DNA from 4 places in the Lysinibacillus sp. NPDC096212 genome. Region 4 is predicted to be linked to each of the others. Evidence: riboswitches for the same ligand, from Rfam matches in the RefSeq annotation. Region 4 holds a riboswitch; each other region holds the start of a gene.
What was found. Region 4 has a riboswitch for thiamine pyrophosphate ahead of thiT (energy-coupled thiamine transporter ThiT). Riboswitches for the same ligand answer to the same signal wherever they lie in the genome.

Region 1 (4,520 bases), on a different contig from region 4:
GGACACAAATGTTGCCCAGCTATTAAAGGGTATGAGAAAACGATCCTAGTAACTAAAAACGATGGTTCATTGCTTTATAGTAATGAGCCATCGTTTTTTTGTCATTCTATTTTAGAGTTATCACCAAAAGATCGGAATGACATTTGTTAAAGCATATACCATAAATAATTAGTTGATTGGAGTGGAGACTGGGCGACTCCTTGGGGATTAGCAATAGAGGAACGAAGGCTAAAACCATCACGTCCTGTGATAACACCTTCGTGACCAGCATCGTGCTGGCCCGAGACCCTGCAGCGAAGCGAATGTTTTCTGTGCGAAAGCGTAGTGCTAACGTAGCGGCAGCAACAAAGCGCCCAGTCGGAACGGTAATCAACCACCATATGATGATGAGTTTTAGATTTCTACTTTTGTGAAACTAGAGATCTTTTTTTGTGATAAGAAAAATTTTCCTTGTAAATAATATGCACGAATGTAATAATGGATGATAGTAATAAAATATTACTATCACTTTTAAGTACTATGGATTTTGGAGGTTTGGACATGACCAATATAATGAATTCTTTTGGGTTTCTTAGTTTTAAATTAGCAGAGGCTTTGGAGGAAAACCTCGAGAAATATATTAGTGAAAAATATCAAATGAAATCCAGAGAAGTCGGGATCATGATTGCTGTAAAAGAAAATAAACTTAGTCAAATTCAAATAGGGCAGATTTTAAAGTTAGATAAAAATAGTGTCCGCTTTTTTATCGATGGTCTAGAAGAAAGAAATTATGTTTATAGGGAGAAAAATCCAGAAAATAGAAGAGAGAATTTAATATGCCTTACGGAACATGGTGAAAATTTGGCAGAAGATTTATTGAAGACCCTTTCGATTTCTGAGAATGAAGTGTTAAACGTACTATCATTGGAAGAAAAAGAGCTGTTGAAAAGCATATTGAAAAAAGTATATGAAAATCGTGAATAGGGTTTAACTTCTTTCAGCAACCTGCTGAAATAGAGGAACTCAGTCTAAGAACGCCACGTCCTGTGGCAACGACTGAGTGACCAACTTCGTGTTGGCCTAAAGCCTCCGGCGGATGTCACGGATTCGGAAAGGAGTTAATAAAGGATGTTAGCCTAAAACCATCGCATCCATGCGATAACGGCTAACTGACCTGCAACGGTGCCACTTCCGCTACGCTTTCGCACAAAAAACATCTGCAGGCCTAAGCACAAAGCCGAATCCGGACGCATTGTTTATCTGTGCGAAAGCGAAGCGACAGCAACAATTATGCCGAGGCATAATTGATAACCATATCAATAAAAAAGAAAGAGTGATGAGAAATGAAAGCAGTAGAGGTTATGAAGGAGTATTTGAGAAGAGCGCAAGAAGAGGGTCAGGATTTATCTGATATGTATGTAGATCATGGAGAATTAAAAAATTTTAAAGGTGAAATTTTTAAAGGAAGAAAAGAAATACAAAACTTTTACACGTCACCTATGCCAAAAGGCTTTAAATTAACTATCCAAAATATTGATGGTGATGATACAGAATGTATTGCTACAGTTTTAACTACTTGGGATGGTTTGCCAAACCCAGTGATTCTGGAAGAAAGGTTGATTCTTGAAAATGAAAAAATAAAATCGTTGGCGATGATTCCAAAATAAAAGGGGGCGGAAGCTATGTCATTAAATCCTAATAAAAATTCCCTTCCTACACCTGAAAGAGACACGAAATATTGGATTGGTGTGGTATCTCTTAATCATGTGCAAAAAGGGGTTGAGGGAGGATTCGGCCAGCTATGCCATGGTAAAGAAAGACCTTTGAAACGAATGCAAAAAGGAGACTGGATCATTTATTATTCTCCTAAAAGAAGTCTAGATGGTAATGAGCCTGTAAGAGCATTTACCGCAATTGGAAGAGTGAAGGACGAGCGAATATACGAGTTCCAAATGGCAGAAAATTTTATTCCTTTTAGAAGAGATATAGACTTTTATAAAGATGCAAAAGCTGTGCCAATAAAAAGGATCTTAGATTATTTAGAGTTTGTAGAGGACAAATCCAAATATGGCTATAAATTTAGATTTGGTCATTTTGAAATAAGCAAAAAAGACTTTTTATTAATTGCTCATGAAATGGGATTACCGTTGAAGTATGGGTGAATTAGGTTGGAACAAAAAACGTTACTTTCTTAATTAATTGTCATTAAAGAAAGTAACGTTTTTAAATTGCTGTAAATCAAGTTATTTAAGCTGAGTGTTAAGGTTAGTTACAAATACTGTCTTACGCAAATTGCTAGCAACGACAATGCCTAGCATAGCACCAATGGTACTTGAAGTTAAAAAGGCTGGCATGAAAAATAAAGCAGCAACGGATGTCCCCATTAATAAATGCGCGTAAGGTACTGCGATAAGTGAGGCAATGATACCTGTCCCCAACATTTCACTGACTCCTGCAAGCCATTGCTTACCGCTGTATTTATAGGCAAGAGCTGCACATAGAGCGCCAATAACACTGCCAGGTATAGCTAGTAATGAGCCTGTGCCTGTTAAAATACGAATAATGGCTGTGACAAAGGCGACCATAACAGTAGGCACTGGACCAAGAATGATAGCACCGATAACATTAATGGCATGTTGGACAGGGTAGGCACGCGCAATCCCCGTTGGTATTGAAACGAAGGTAGAACCTGCTACGGCAATTGCTACTAATAAGGCCATGATTGTTAATTTTCGAATTGACATAATTTCCACTCCTTTGAAATGTGAATTTTATAGTTAGCGCCGCTAAACAGGAGAGTTCCGCCGCTAAAGCGTAAAAAAGCCGCTTCCTAAAAAACAATAGGAAGCGGCCTTGTATCTACATAGTAAAAAGCAAGTGTCGGCACTTCCCTCCGCTAGTGTGAACTAGATCAGGTTCAAAGGGTCCGTATATGATAATATACGTCTCAGCCTTTTAAAGACTCCCCTAGTGGTAATTAATAGAATTTTTAGTTTTTCACATATTAATGTAGCATACTACTAAAAATAGTCAATAACTTTTCAGACTATTTTGTATCAGGGTGCATAAGATGTGGTGCTTTTTTCATTGTCCAAATAAGGGCAAGGAAGAAACAAGCCATTAAAATAATAGACCCGAATATATAAGGACTGTTCATATTCCAATCGAATAATATACCTGCTAGAGCTGGACCAATCATATTACCAAGACTCATATAAGCATTGTTCAGACCAGCTGCATAGCCCTGTTCATTCTCAGCAAGCTTTGAAATCAATGTGTTGACGGCTGGGCGAATCAATGTCGTAGCTGTAGAGAAGATGGTCGCTACAATTAAAATAAGTGCAAAACCAGATGCGAATAATATTAAGAAAATCGAAACGGCTGCAATAAATAAATTGACTAACACTACTTTCATTTCGCCGAAGCGATTAAACAGCGGTGTAATAACAAACATCTGTACAACAACACCAAAAGCGCCGCCCATAACTAATATAATGGCGATATCAGTAGGTGTGTAATTAAACTTGTCTGTAACAAATAATGATAATGTTGTTTGGAAGTTAGCAATCCCGAAAGAGAATACAAGCATGATAATTAGCATGACAAAATAAGGCATTCGGACTGAACGGGCCATCTGCTTTGCAAGATTATCCTGCTTCTGTGCTTTTTTAGCAGTGTTCGGTTTTGTAGCAGGCAATAAAAAGAACGATAAAATAGCTGCTAAGATAGCTGCACATCCAGCAGTATAAAACGGAAAATGCAAACTAACTTTTGAGAGGAATCCGCCAATACCTGGTCCGATCATAAAACCAAAGGACATTGCTGCCCCTATCATCCCCATACCTTTTCCGCGTTCCTCGTACGTTGTGATGTCAGCCACAAATGCCATTATAGGAGGTGCCACAAATGCAGATCCAAGGCCACCTAAAAAGCGTGCCAAGAAGAGCATCCACACATCTGTAGAAAGTCCGAATCCAATTTGTGCAAGTCCTGTTACGATAAGGCCGAAAATAATGAGATTTTTACGACCGTATTGATCGGAAAGATTCCCAGCAATTGGAGAAAATACGAATTGTGCTAAGGCGAACGTTGCAATCAACATGCCAAGTACTTGTCCTGCAGCACCAAATAGTTTTAAATAATCAGGCATGACAGGAATAATAATTCCGATACTCCCCATTGCGATAAACATATTAAACATTAAAATATACAAAGCCGCCTTGTTAGACTTCTGCTGGGTCATCGAATACCCCTTTCTTTAATCAAATATACTACAGTCTACCACAAGGCTTGTACGTTTGCTATTGACTATAAGTCTGAGATTTAGTAGTAAGGTTATGAGGATTCTATTGATCAAATAAAATAAGCGTGTTGATTTCCGTTCCGGCTGGGCGCTTTCCTGGGGGCGTCCGATGAGCCGCTTCGCTTCGCTGCAGGGTCTCATCTGTGACGCTGATCCCCAAGAGTCGCCCAGCCTCCACTCCAATCAACTTATAACATGATATAGTTTTAACAATTATCAGTCCTATCTATTAGAGATG
Region 2 (4,520 bases), on a different contig from region 4:
CCTTGGTGGATCGCTTCAGTCGTATTTAAATCTTGATCTTTTGCATAATTACGAATATCTTGTGAGATTCTCATACTACAAAACTTAGGTCCACACATTGAACAGAAGTGCGCAGTTTTCGCTCCTTCTGCAGGCAACGTTTCATCGTGGTATTCGACCGCACGCTCTGGATCTAACGAAAGATTGAATTGATCGCGCCAGCGGAATTCAAATCGTGCCTTAGATAGTGCATCGTCACGCTGCTGTGCTCCCGGATGCCCTTTCGCTAAATCTGCCGCGTGTGCAGCAATTTTATACGTAATAACCCCTACGCGAACATCCTCACGATTTGGTAAGCCGAGATGCTCTTTAGGCGTCACATAACATAGCATCGCTGTACCATACCAACCGATCATCGCAGCACCGATAGCTGATGTAATATGGTCATAGCCAGGAGCAATATCTGTTGTTAACGGCCCTAAAGTATAGAAAGGTGCTTCCTTACACACCTCTAACTGCTTATCCATATTTTCTTTAATAAGATGCATTGGTACATGCCCTGGTCCTTCTACCATCACCTGTACATCATGCTTCCAGGCAATTTGCGTTAATTCCCCTAGCGTATCTAGCTCCGCAAATTGAGCCTCATCATTTGCATCTGCTATAGAACCCGGACGTAAACCATCACCTAAAGAGAAGGCTACATCATAGGTTTTCATAATTTCACAGATTTCTTCAAAATGAGTATATAAAAAGCTCTCTTGATGATGATATAAACACCACTGCGCCATAATCGAGCCTCCACGGGACACTATGCCTGTTACACGATTAGCCGTTAATGGCACATAGCGCAGTAATACCCCTGCATGAATCGTGAAGTAATCAACACCTTGCTCAGCCTGTTCGATTAACGTATCACGATACACTTCCCACGTTAAATCCTCTGCCACACCATTTACTTTTTCTAGCGCTTGATAAATCGGCACCGTTCCTACTGGCACCGCGGCATTACGGATAATCCATTCACGTGTCGTATGAATATGCTTACCAGTAGATAAATCCATAATGTTATCAGCACCCCAGCGTGTAGCCCACGTCATTTTTTCTACCTCTTCTGCAATAGAGGATGACACTGCTGAATTGCCAATATTGGCGTTAATTTTCACGTGGAAGTTACGTCCAATAATCATCGGCTCTGCCTCAGGGTGATTAATATTAGATGGCAAAATAGCACGTCCTGCAGCGATTTCTGAGCGCACAAATTCCGGGTCCATATTTTCACGTATCGCTACAAATTCCATTTCTGGAGTAATAATTCCCTTTCGTGCATAGTGAAGCTGTGTTACATTTTTACCTTTCTTCGCGCGTAAAGGCTTTCTAGATAATTCCGGAAAAACATTTTCATTCATTCGCGGATCATCAGCTTTACGGAATCCATTATCTTCTGGCTTGATAGTACGACCTTCGTATTCTTCAACATCACCGCGTTCTTTGATCCATGCACTACATAAAGCTGGCAATCCTTTCGTAATATCCACCTTATACGCAGGATCAGTGTACGGGCCGCTCGTATCATAAACACGTACTGGCGCATTTTCCTCTTCACCAAAGCTTCCTGTCGTTGGACTTAGAGCAATTTCACGCATTGGCACTAAAATATCTGATTGAGATCCTTCTACGTAAACTTTTTTACTTCCTTCAAAACTAGACATAATCGTAATATTCTTGTCGCTAACTGTTGTCATAAACTACTTCGCTCCCTTTTACATTTATATAAGGACCGAATCTAGCTCACCCAAACAAAGACAAAAGCCGAATCCAAAAAAATTTGGATCCGGCTAAGAATGTAAAGGTATAGTTATTGCAAATAACATTGAGTGCAATAATGGTTAACTTTCCCACGCTGGTATGAGCCAGATCAGGTCCAAAGGGTCAAGAAACCTCTATGCGTTTCCCTCTCAGCCTGACTCATCAGACTCCCCTAGTTAATGCTATTAAGTTTGATGATAGTGTAGCAGATATTGTTAAGAGATGGAAGCTTCATTTGAATTATTTTTGGCTTATCATTAAAAGTTGTCGATGGTATTCATTAAAACTTGTGCCATGTATATTAGTTGATTGGAGTGGAGGCTGGGCGACTCCTCGGGGATCAGCGTCACAGATGAGACCCTGCAGCGAAGCGAAGCGAAGCGGCTCATCGGACGCCCCACGTTCTGCTAATAAACTTATATTTGTTAGATTCCACTTAAAATGAGAGGCTGCCATCTCTTATTCCAAATAGCACCTAGCAGTTAGGTAAACAACAGTTCCGCTACATAAATCACGATTGTCACTGTAATACAGCTTACAATCGTTGAAAATAAAACTGTTTGTGCAGCAGTTGCCGATTCTACGTCATATTCTAATGCCAAACTTGAGCTATTTCGCGACGTCGGGAACGAACTAGCTATAAAAAGTGATTGTGCCACGACACCGTCAAGACCAAGCGCAAAAATGATAAACAATGCTACGGTTGGCCCTATGACTAGTCGCGTAAAACAGCTAATGAATACCACTTTATTGAACATGGATTTGATTTCAAGCTGGGATAGTTGTGCCCCTAAAGTTATTAATGCTACAGCGATAAAGCCATCTGCCACATGATCTATCGGAATTCTTACAAACTGTGGAATAGCAATATTAAAATAGTTCATTGCCACTCCAATAATAAGTGCATGAATAATAGGCATTTTGAGGAAGTCTTTCACAATAGACATGCCCGATTTTGTTGAAGAGATTAAATTATACAAGCCGTAAGTGTAGGTCGTCATATTTTGAAATATTACAAGAATGACCTGAATTGCTACTCCAATCGGCTGGGTCACAAAAATCATCTGTGCAACCGGAATACCATAGTTACCTGAATTAATTAGGACAACACTATTTTTAAACACTGCCGCCTCTGTTTTTACTAAACCGAGTCCCTTTGCTAGAAAGTGACTAAGCACCATTTGGCTTCCGATAAAGAGTAGGATAAATAACGCAACTTCCCCAAGTACAGACAGCTCTATACTCGTTTCATATAAATTCACAAAAACAGCTGCTGGCATGAAACAATATGTAATAAGTTGGGATAACGCCTTTAAATTAAAGCGAAATTTCTTTTGTAAAACTGCGCCAAGTACTAGAAGCACTAAAATCGGAGCTACAATTTGAAAAAATATCATACCGAGATACACCATAGTGATGTCCCCCTTCCCTCTCCTATAGTAGTGCTGTTTTTATGCTTGGTCAATGTACTTCAAAATCAACTCACCGCTCATATCAAGGCATTTTTTCTGAACACATTGAACTAATACAGTGTCTTTAATAGATGGTAAAAGTTATCTTTCGGAACGTTATAGCGCTTGAAATGAGCGTGATTTCCGCACCAAATTACCAAGTTTCGCGCAAAAAAAACCGCACTTCACTTTCAGATTTTCTGAAATAATTAAGGATTCTTAAAAACGAACGATACAGAAAAAGGGACTACATTTCATTTAAGAATAATAAATAGTAAAATATACCCTTTATGTACTAAATTAGAGAAATATATGATATATTATCCATTAAATACGATGATCGGAGTGACTAAAATGAAGAATAAAGTATTAACGACTTTTATGGCAACTGCTATTACAGCAACCCTAGTATCACCAATGTCAACTGCAGATGCCGCTTCAAATGATTCATCTTTAAACCACTCAATTCAAATGGATGGGCAGGTAGCTGCAGCCAAAACAAAGGGGCAAACTGTTACCATTAACAACGTCACTAAAGAGAAAGTACTTACATCCAATGGCCAATTTAAAATTAGTCAGTCGCTGAAACCTCTCTTTAAAACAGCGAATAGCACTGCATTGAAGAATGCCCAAGCTACAATTGTAGTAAAAAACGGCGAAATTACGAGCATTACAGAACTAACATTAACTAAAGCTGGCACTGACAATAAAGCGGTATATTTTGATGGTGGTGACGCACAAATTGAAGGAAGCCTAACTGTAAATGCGGATTATGTAAAGGTTCAAAATGTAAACATTAAAGATAAGCTTATTGTAACTAATCTTGTGAAGAAGGCCATTACAATTGATAACGTTGCTATTGGGGATACAATTACTTTTAAGCCTTTATTGACTAGAAATATTAATTGGTTAAATGTTTCCCTAAAAGATATTAAATCTCCAAACATTAACTTGGAGCGCACTAAAGTAAATGTGACTTCTGACAAAGCTATTTCAAAAATCGATGTAGTTGGTAAAGTTGCAGCATTTGAAGTTACAGCCAATGTTGATAAGCTTACAATCGATGTTGAGAATGATTTTAGCCTTTACGGAGAAGGTAAAATTGAACAAGTGATCGTCAAACACGGGGCAAAGGTGGCATTAGATTCAGGACACCTAATTAACAAGGTGCAGGTGGATGATAAAAAAGCCTCTGTGATATTACCTGTGGTGAATAAAAATGAGCTTAGTAATTTAGTAGCTATACCTCCGTACGTTGCCGTATCCGTTAATGGATATGAC
Region 3 (4,520 bases), on a different contig from region 4:
GACTTTACAGAAGTGCAATCAGAGGCGATCGTTAGCTTGCAATTATACCGATTAACGAATACAGATATCACAGAGCTTCGCCATGAACAGGATGAACTAAATAAACTGATCGCCAAGCTTGAAGGTATTCTTAATAGTGAAGCAAAGCTTGTACGTGTTATTAAACAGGAACTACTTGACATTAAAAAGCGCTTTGCAGAGCCACGTCGTTCAAAAATCGAACAAGAAATTGAAGAAATCAAAATTACGTTAGATGTCCTTGTCCCAAGTGAAGAGGTCGTAGTGACTGTCACAAAGGATGGCTATATTAAGCGTACATCTACACGTTCACATGCAGCTTCGAATGGTCAGGATTTTGCGATGAAGGATTCCGATTATTTGTTATATGAAGAGAATTTAAATACGCAGCATCATCTATTACTATTCACAAACCGAGGCAATTATATTTATCAGCCTGTCCATGAACTACCTGATATTCGTTGGAAGGATCTTGGTCAGCATATTTCTAGTATTGTGCCGACAGGGGAAGATGAATCTATTATTGCTGTATATGGTTTTGAGACATTTGAACAGGCCAATACGTATATTTTAACGGCTACGAAAGATGGACAAATTAAACGCTCACCTGTAGCAGATTATGCTGTTACACGTTATTCTAAACCAATCAAAACGATGAATGTTAAGTCAGGCGATGAAATGATTTTTGCAGGTATCGTGACAGACGAAGTAGAACTAATGTTAACAACAGATACTGCCTATGCTATTCGTTTCCCAATGGAGGAATTGCCAGTAACGGGTGTGAAAACAGGCGGTGTCAAAGGGATTACGCTGAAAGACGGAGAAGCATTAGTCGGCATCAATGTTTTACCGCCAAATGCCACGGCATATGTTGCGATTGTGACACATCGTGGTGCGGTGAAGAAAATGAATGTTGCCGAGGTAGAGATGACGAGTCGTGCAAAACGTGGCTTAAAAGTGTTAACAGAATTAAAAGCGAACCCACATCGTATCGTGGCTGTAGTCAAGGTAACTGATGAGGAACGGCTAACAATCGAAACGGAAAAAGGCGTGCAAGAGATCCTTGATGTACAAGCATTAACTCGAGCAGATCGCCATTCCAATGGCTCCTTTAAAGTGGATATAGCTACAGACGGTGCTATTTCACATGTCTTTACGGTCAAAAAAGAAGAGAAATAAAACTGATTTTATAGCCCATGCTCCTTAGAGAGCTGGGCTTTTTTTCTATATAGTCTAATCAAAAGAAAGGGTAGGTGTATAGTGACAATAAAGTTTTTAGGCAAATTGGTGAATCGGGTGTAGCTTTACAAGTAAGTTGTTATGAAGATTACTGATTCTTATTCAACGTCTTACTACTAAAAGCAAAAATTAAAAACCACAAAAGGTTCTTGATTTGATTATCAACAATAGTATTTAACAGTGCCTATTAAAACTTCGAACAATATACCGCTTCTTGATTTCAGGAGGGGATTCCTTTTAAATAAAAAATGTTTTACCAAAAAAACGGTGAATATTCTCAGGAAATGGAATTGTTGAAGAGAAAGATGAGGCTTTAAATTATATTTACGGGGCTTTCAGAAAACAGAGCCTTGTCATTTACGGATAGATATGGGTATAATAATCACGAAAAGTTCATATGGAAAGAATGTAGGGGGGCTGGTGTTGCCAGCTGAGATTGTGTCCGATAGACGCTGACTCTTTGAACCTGATTTGGCTCGTACCAGCGTAGGGAACATCTATTCAAAAAGTAAAAGTTTTTGATATTGATTACAAAACGTCTGGGAGGAATCCTAGGCGTTTTTTATGTTTTCAGACTTTTATTCATGCACAGACTTTGGGTTTGGGTGTAAACAGACCGTGAATACGCTTTCTTCTGGTAAACACATTCATTTATGAACAATTTCACACTACTTTACTTGGAGGATTCAGCATGAAAAAATGGTTATTGATCCTGTTGGCTACACTGTTAACATTAGTGGGCTGTAGCGAAAAAGAGGATAAAAAGGATACTAAGGGATTAACAAAAGTATCAGTCGTTCTCGATTGGACACCGAACACAAATCATACAGGTTTATATGTTGCGAAAAAACTTGGCTTCTTTAAGGAGCAAGGCTTAGATGTCGATATTTTATTACCTGGCGAAACAGGTGCTGATCAGCTTGTGGCGTCTGGCAAGGCTCAGTTTGGCGTAAGTTATCAGGAAGGGATTACACAGGCCCGTGTGCAAGATGTACCTTTAGTATCGATTGCAGCGATTATTCAGCATAATACTTCTGGCTTCGCATCCATTGCATCAAAAGGCATTTCGTCACCAAAGGATTTTGAAGGTAAAACATACGGTGGCTGGGGTGCACCACTTGAAAAGGCTGTACTACAATCACTTATGCAAACAGAAAATGCGGATATTAATAAGTTAGATATTGTCAATGCAGGCGATATAGATTTCTTCACAATGATGAAAAAAGATATTGATTTTGCGTGGATCTATTATGCATGGACAGGTATCGAAGCAGAACTACGTGGCGAAAAACTGAACATGCTATATTTAACAGATTATAGTGATCAGTTAGATTATTACACGCCTGTACTCGCTACAAATGAAAAAATGATTAAGGATGATCCTGAGACGGTCAAAGCATTTGTCGCTGCTGCAGCAAAGGGCTATGAATATGCGATAATACATCCGAATGAGGCAGCTGATATTTTACTAGAAGCTGTACCTGATTTAGATAAAAACCTTGTGCATAAAAGTCAGGAATGGCTAGCAGATAAGTATCAAGACGACGCTAAACAATGGGGCGAGCAAAAGCTAGCTGTCTGGGAAAACTACGCGAAATGGATGGCCAGCAACAAAGTTTTAGAGGGCGAATTTAACGCAGTACAAGCATTTACAAACGACTTTTTACCGAAAAAGGAGACAAAGTAATATGGCAAACTCATTAATAAGTGTACAAATTATCCCGAAAACTGAAAAATATGAGGATGTGATCCCATATGTCGATGCAGCGATTGCGGTTATCGACGCTTCAGGAGTTAAATATGAAGTGCACCCGTTAGAAACGACAATGGAAGGTGAGCTACCGGTTTTATTACAAATCATTGAAAAAATGAATGACAAGATGATTGAGCTGGGCGCGATCAATGTCATCACGCAAGTGAAAATTTTATATCAGCCATCTGGTATTACAATGGGTACATTGACGGAGAAATACCAGTGATGAGGCAAGCTTTCAAACAAGGAAGGACGATAATTTTTATCGCCTTCCTCTTATTCATATGGGAACTAATTGTCCGCTTTGCTGATACTCCACATTGGCTTTTGCCTGCACCGAGTGCCATTTTGAAAGAAGGTTTTCAATCGTATGAGACGTTTGTGCCACATGCTTTAGCGACTGTTCAATTAGCACTTCTTGGTCTAGCTATCGGGATAGTATGTGGGCTAACGGTTGCCGTGCTATTACATCGTTTTACGTTTGTGCGGGAGCTATTTTATCCTATTCTGATTATGTCACAGAATGTCCCGGTGCTCGTTCTAGCACCACTCTTAATCATATGGTTTGGCTTCGGTTTATTGCCAAAGCTCATTATTATTTGTCTTGTGTGCTTTTTCCCTATTGTTATTTCGGCAATGGATGGCTTTCGTCAAACTTCGCCTGAGCTGAAGCATTATTTTAGGATGATTGGTGCAACGAAAGCACAAACCTTTTGGAAGCTTGAATGGCCTTATGCGTATCCAGCGATTTTTTCAGGCGTAAAGATTGCGGCAACCTATAGCGTCATGGGAGCTGTCATTGCGGAATGGTTAGGTGCGAAAATGGGGATTGGTGTTTATATGACATTAGCACAATCTTCATTTCGAACGGATCGCGTGTTTGTAGCTATTTTTGCTATCGTATTTTTAAGTTTACTATTATTTAGTGCTATACAATTGTTAGAAAAACTTGTTGTGAAGGGGAGAGGACTCCATGCTAAGCATTCAAAACATTGATAAATCCTTTGATGCTCTTCCGGTTATTCGCAATTTATCGTTTGAGGTCAAGGACGGGGAATTTGTGGCGATTATCGGACCGTCAGGCAGTGGAAAAAGTACACTCTTTCAATTAATTGGTGGTGTTACTTCTATTGATAAGGGTGCTATTTTATTAAACGATACAGATATCCAGAAAAAAAGAGGGACGATTGGCTATATGCCTCAGCAGCCGTGTTTATTACCATGGCGTACGATAGTAGAAAATGTCACGATGGTCGAGGAGCTTCATAGAAAACCAAACGTGAACTTGGCCAAGGAATGGTTAGACAAAGTTGGGCTTGCAGCGTTTGAAAATGCGTATCCCAATGAGCTGTCAGGGGGTATGCAACAGCGTGTATCGTTTATTCGTGCCATTGTTAGTGATAAGCCCATCTTATGCTTAGATGAGCCGTTTTCTGCACTTGATGAGTTTACAAGGCTTGAAATGCAGGCGTGGCTTTTATCGATATGGGAGGAATATCGAAAGTCTATA
Region 4 (4,520 bases):
AGTAGCATATGTATTATGCAGGCGTTAGCAATTGTTGTTTGGCATCACGAACTATTTATCATGTCAATTATCAGTACGTTTGCTTTAGTACTGTATTTATTTAAGTTGTACAAAACGTACCCTCTCAGCAATAATTCACTCACAGGTCGTATACCCTTCTCGATTTATTTAGCCTGGGTTACATTTAGCCTAATGACAAATGTAAGCTTTACGCTAACATCTTATCAATGGAATGGTCTTGGCCTTAGTGATCCACTTTGGGCAGTTATTTTACTAACAGTTGGAGCAGCAATAGCGCTACATATTGGATTCCATTATTTTGATATTATCTACCCAAGTGTATTTATCTGGTCCTATATCGGGGTCGCATTACATAATGGTTTTGATGAGCTACTTGTGACAACTGCAGCCTTGTTTTTATGCGGAGTGCTACTTGTCGGTATATTATTTATTAAAAAAAATCCTGCCTACCAAAAATAAATTGGTTAGCAGGATTTTTAGCTTTTTTATTGTTCATCTAGAGAAGTTAAAATAATTGGTTTGTCTTTAGTAACGATAATTGAATGCTCGATTTGAGCAACTAATGATTTGTCTGGCGTAACGAATGTCCAGCCATCACCTGACTCTACAATATGCTCCGCTTTCGCTGAGATAAATGGCTCGACTGCAAGCACCATGCCTTCTTTCATAATTGTTGAATCCCAAGCATCGTAGTAGTTTAAAATATGATTTGGCTCATCGTGTAAAGAACGACCTAAACCATGACCTGTTAGGTTCATAATCACTGTTAAATCATTGGCATATGCTTCACGCTCAACAGCTTTACCGATTTGGTTTAATTTTGATCCAGCTTTTACTTTTGTCATCGCACGGTCGAAAGCACTTTTAGCTACGCGACATAACTTTTCTTTATCCTCATAGCCATCACCAACTACAAATGAAATGCCCGTATCAGCAAAATAGCCATTTAATGAACCAGATACATCAATATTTACGATATCTCCCTCGTTAATCACACGTTTACCTGGAATACCATGTGCGACTTCCTCATTCACACTAATACATGTGTATCCTGGGAAATCATACTCCCCTTTAGGTCCAGAAATTGCTCCTGCTTCTGCAAACATACGACCTGCAATTTCATCTAATTCAAGTGTTGTTACACCTGGTTTTGTAGCAGCCTTCATTGCCTCACGAATTTCAGCACAAATACGGCCGATTTTTTTAAATGCTTCAATCTCTTCTTGCGTTTTTACAATCATTTTTAACGTCCCTTTCATCTAATGTCTATTCATTAATATAACATAACTTTTTATACAAAAAACGCTAAACGCTTTAAATATTATATGCCATCATGAATTGTAAAGTGCTGAAAAACAGGCTCTTCACTATAGCGTGGGGTTGATTTCCGTTCCGACTGGGCGCTTTGTAGCTGACGCTTTGCTTTCGCTACAGAAACACATTTGTTGCTGTCGCTTCGCTTTCGCACAGAGCAAAGCTTCCTGGGGGCGTCCGATGAGCCGCTTAGGCCAACAGGATGTTGGTCACGAAGGCGTTATCACAGGACGTGATGGTTTTAGCCTCCGTTCCTCTATTGCTAATCCCCAAAGAGTCGCCCAGTCTCCACTCCAATCAACTATATCCATGGATACGTTTTAACAAATGCCATCCCTATCTAGCTCTAAAAATCCTCCGCCTTTTGGATTCTTTTTAGGGTATAAAAGGTGGGTGTTCTAGTTTCAATAATAATAAAACCCTCCACTTATGTGAAGGGCATACTAATTATGATTTTCGTTGCATTAATTGAGGTGCTGCTGTAAATAGTAGAACACCGACAATCGCTGTTAAAATCGTTGCTGGTAGCATATATGTTCCATTGTAGATGATTGAATAAATCCACGCATTTTGATCGCCAGCATACTCTGAGAAAAATACAGCGCCCGCAATGGTATGTGCTGCATAACGTAAAAAGCCCGCTAATACAGTTCCTACAATAATATAAAGTGCCATTTTCTTTTTGTTTAAATCTTTGGCAGCATCGAGCACTGGTCGGCGAACAACGGCCGCCAAGCCTACTACTGTAAAGGCAACACCATAATCAAGTAATCCTTGTAGCCAATGTATAATATAGGCGCCAAACATTGTTTGCATCACACCAATAAGTAATCCCGTTGTCAGGCCAGGAATAAGGCCCCAGCGGAATGCTATTAAAATTATTGGTACCATCACTAGACTAACAGAGCCGCCTTGTGCCCATACTTTAAAGGAAACCTGATCTAGTACAAGGCCAATCGCTGCGAATATCGCAATCTCCACAAGCATTAAAAGTTTTTTATTGTCCATAAATATTCTCTCCTTTGTTCCGATGTAGGATACAAGAGCAGGAATAGAAATCAGTTGGCAAATATGTCCCTATCTGGCATCAATAAAGATAAAAAAACGATGCCAGGACAGAGCCTCACATCGTAAAAGTGTCGGTTTCTATCCACAATCCCTACGCAAGTGTTAACTTACAGGTTCGAAGAGTCAAGGCATTACGTGCCCAGTCTCAGCTGACATCATCAGCTCCCCTTGTGGTCGTTACATCTTAATTTAATTGAACAACCTCATTGTACGCAAACACTGTTACGATTACAACCTCTTCCACATTTTTTTTTGAAACTTTATCGTTTTTCATGCGTAAATATTAAAAAAGGAGGTACTACTATGGAGAACCAAAAAATTTTATCTGCCTTTAGTTATCTCAGTATTTTATTCGCACCCTTTATTGTGCCATTAGTCGTTTACTTTGTTACAAAAGATAGCGACGTAAAGAGGCACTCTATTCGAGCACTGATTTCGCATATAATTCCAGTCGCATTCGGAATCATATTCTTTGCAGTCTTTGTCTTCTCAACTTTATCATTCAACACCAATTTTGACGGTAGTAATAATTTTCTTATCATTTGGTTTGCTTCATTCGCAATTTACATTCTCGTTTCATTAGGAGTCGTTATTTGGAATATTGTTCAGGCTGTTCGCGTGATCCGATAAGTTTCATCTCAACCTCTCCTTAAACAGATAGTACTTAAGGAGCTGTTATTTTGTGAAAGTATCTAAAGTTGTTAAAACCGCTGTAAAATTAGCACCTATCGTTATCCCGATTGTCAAAAAAGTAATCGCTGCAAAAAAAGGAACAAATCCTAACGTAACAAAAAAATAACAAAAAAGGCGTATTTCCATATAAACAGAAATACGCCTCTTTGTTATTTCACTTCAAAATATGTTTGACTGTGACCGTTCATTGCTTTTTCAACATGCAACACAGCAGGCATTGTAGCTTTTAACTCTGCAACGTGTGAAATGACTCCAATCATGCGTCCGGAATCTTGTAAATCAATAAGCGTATCAATCGCCTTATTTAATGCTTCTTCATCGAGAGAACCGAAGCCCTCATCAATAAACATCGTTTCAATGCGGATATTACCTTGAAAGCTTTGAATGACATCTGCCATCCCAAGGGCAAGACTTAAAGAAGCATTAAACTTTTCTCCCCCTGATAGTGTTTTCACATCTCGTAATTGATCTGTATAAGCATCATACACATCTAGTCCAAGCCCACTTTGCTTAGCATGCTTTTCTAAGCGATCAGAACGTCGTAGCTCAAATTGACCGTTGGATAAATGATAAAGCCGGACATTTGCTGCCTCTGTAATTTTATCTAAATAATTGATTTGAATATAACGCTCAAAAGACAGCTTTTTCGCATTCTGTCCATTTAACATTGCATAGAGCTCCTTCACTCGTCCTGCCTCTTTTTCAAGTAAATGAATCTCCCGTTCGGTCTCCTCAACTTTTTCGATAAAGTCTACACAAGCCTTCGCAAATCCTTCCATTTGCTGCAATACTTTGAAGGCTTCCTCATATGTGACACGCAGCATCCCTAGCTTTTCTTCCATTACCGTTAAATCTTGTTTCTCTTGCCCTTTAAGGTGCTTCTCGCCCTCAGTAATTTGTACCTGTAATGTGTGGATTTGTAGTGCATAATCATTGCAAGCCTTCCGTAAAGCTTCTATTTGCAGCATGCTTCGCTTCCCAGTAGCAAATTCTTCATAGTTTTCAAAGCCCGCTTCCGTCATACTTACTGAAAATTGCTCGCGCTTTTCATCCATTTTCAGCTTTAATTCCTCAAATGCCTGTTTCGCTATTTCTACGGTCATTCTAGCATTATTTGCTGCTTCCTTGGCAGATTGCAGACTTTGTTGGCTAATATTCCACGCGGTTTGTAATGCAACCTTTTGTGACCCTATATCAGCGATTGCCTGTTTCAATGCTTGCAGCGTCGTAAGATTTTCTGGAATATGCTTTTGCTGCTCTTCCACAATTGCTTGTTCCTTAGTCAATTCCTTTGTCTTCTCAGCTAAATATTGCTCTAGTTTTAATTGCTTTTCTTGTAGCTGCTCCATTCGTGTACGATGATCTTTTTGTTGCATACGTACATCAGACAATTGATTGCTCACTACTTTTAAGATTGTTATTTG

Region 1: it holds a riboswitch for thiamine pyrophosphate, as region 4 does, so the genes downstream of both, thiW (energy coupling factor transporter S component ThiW) here and thiT (energy-coupled thiamine transporter ThiT) in region 4, are expected to answer to the same signal.
Region 2: it holds a riboswitch for thiamine pyrophosphate, as region 4 does, so the genes downstream of both, thiC (phosphomethylpyrimidine synthase ThiC) here and thiT (energy-coupled thiamine transporter ThiT) in region 4, are expected to answer to the same signal.
Region 3: it holds a riboswitch for thiamine pyrophosphate, as region 4 does, so the genes downstream of both, ACIQ7T_RS26710 (ABC transporter substrate-binding protein) here and thiT (energy-coupled thiamine transporter ThiT) in region 4, are expected to answer to the same signal.

The regions. Positions count from the first base shown of each region.
Region 1 covers NZ_JBIWFQ010000020.1:47,509-52,028, reverse strand. Annotated here, with positions in the region: gene ACIQ7T_RS18365 (VWA domain-containing protein) at 1-49, shown strand, start outside; gene ACIQ7T_RS18360 (MarR family winged helix-turn-helix transcriptional regulator) at 541-963, shown strand; gene ACIQ7T_RS18355 (hypothetical protein) at 1,323-1,646, shown strand; gene ACIQ7T_RS18350 (EVE domain-containing protein) at 1,662-2,141, shown strand; gene thiW (energy coupling factor transporter S component ThiW) at 2,223-2,723, opposite strand; TPP riboswitch at 2,851-2,958, opposite strand; gene ACIQ7T_RS18340 (MFS transporter) at 3,026-4,222, opposite strand.
Region 2 covers NZ_JBIWFQ010000031.1:16,307-20,826, forward strand. Annotated here, with positions in the region: gene thiC (phosphomethylpyrimidine synthase ThiC) at 1-1,724, opposite strand, end outside; TPP riboswitch at 1,858-1,972, opposite strand; gene ACIQ7T_RS23140 (AEC family transporter) at 2,271-3,200, opposite strand; gene ACIQ7T_RS23145 (S-layer protein) at 3,594-4,520, shown strand, end outside.
Region 3 covers NZ_JBIWFQ010000047.1:1,171-5,690, reverse strand. Annotated here, with positions in the region: gene parC (DNA topoisomerase IV subunit A) at 1-1,197, shown strand, start outside; TPP riboswitch at 1,658-1,767, shown strand; gene ACIQ7T_RS26710 (ABC transporter substrate-binding protein) at 1,949-2,944, shown strand; gene ACIQ7T_RS26705 (thiamine-binding protein) at 2,946-3,236, shown strand; gene ACIQ7T_RS26700 (ABC transporter permease) at 3,236-4,006, shown strand; gene ACIQ7T_RS26695 (ABC transporter ATP-binding protein) at 3,984-4,520, shown strand, end outside.
Region 4 covers NZ_JBIWFQ010000015.1:85,990-90,509, reverse strand. Annotated here, with positions in the region: gene ACIQ7T_RS15635 (hypothetical protein) at 1-480, shown strand, start outside; gene map (type I methionyl aminopeptidase) at 507-1,262, opposite strand; gene ACIQ7T_RS15625 (hypothetical protein) at 1,516-1,659, shown strand; gene thiT (energy-coupled thiamine transporter ThiT) at 1,783-2,343, opposite strand; TPP riboswitch at 2,474-2,582, opposite strand; gene ACIQ7T_RS15615 (magnetosome magnetite crystal formation protein family) at 2,707-3,033, shown strand; gene ACIQ7T_RS15610 (AAA family ATPase) at 3,246-4,520, opposite strand, start outside.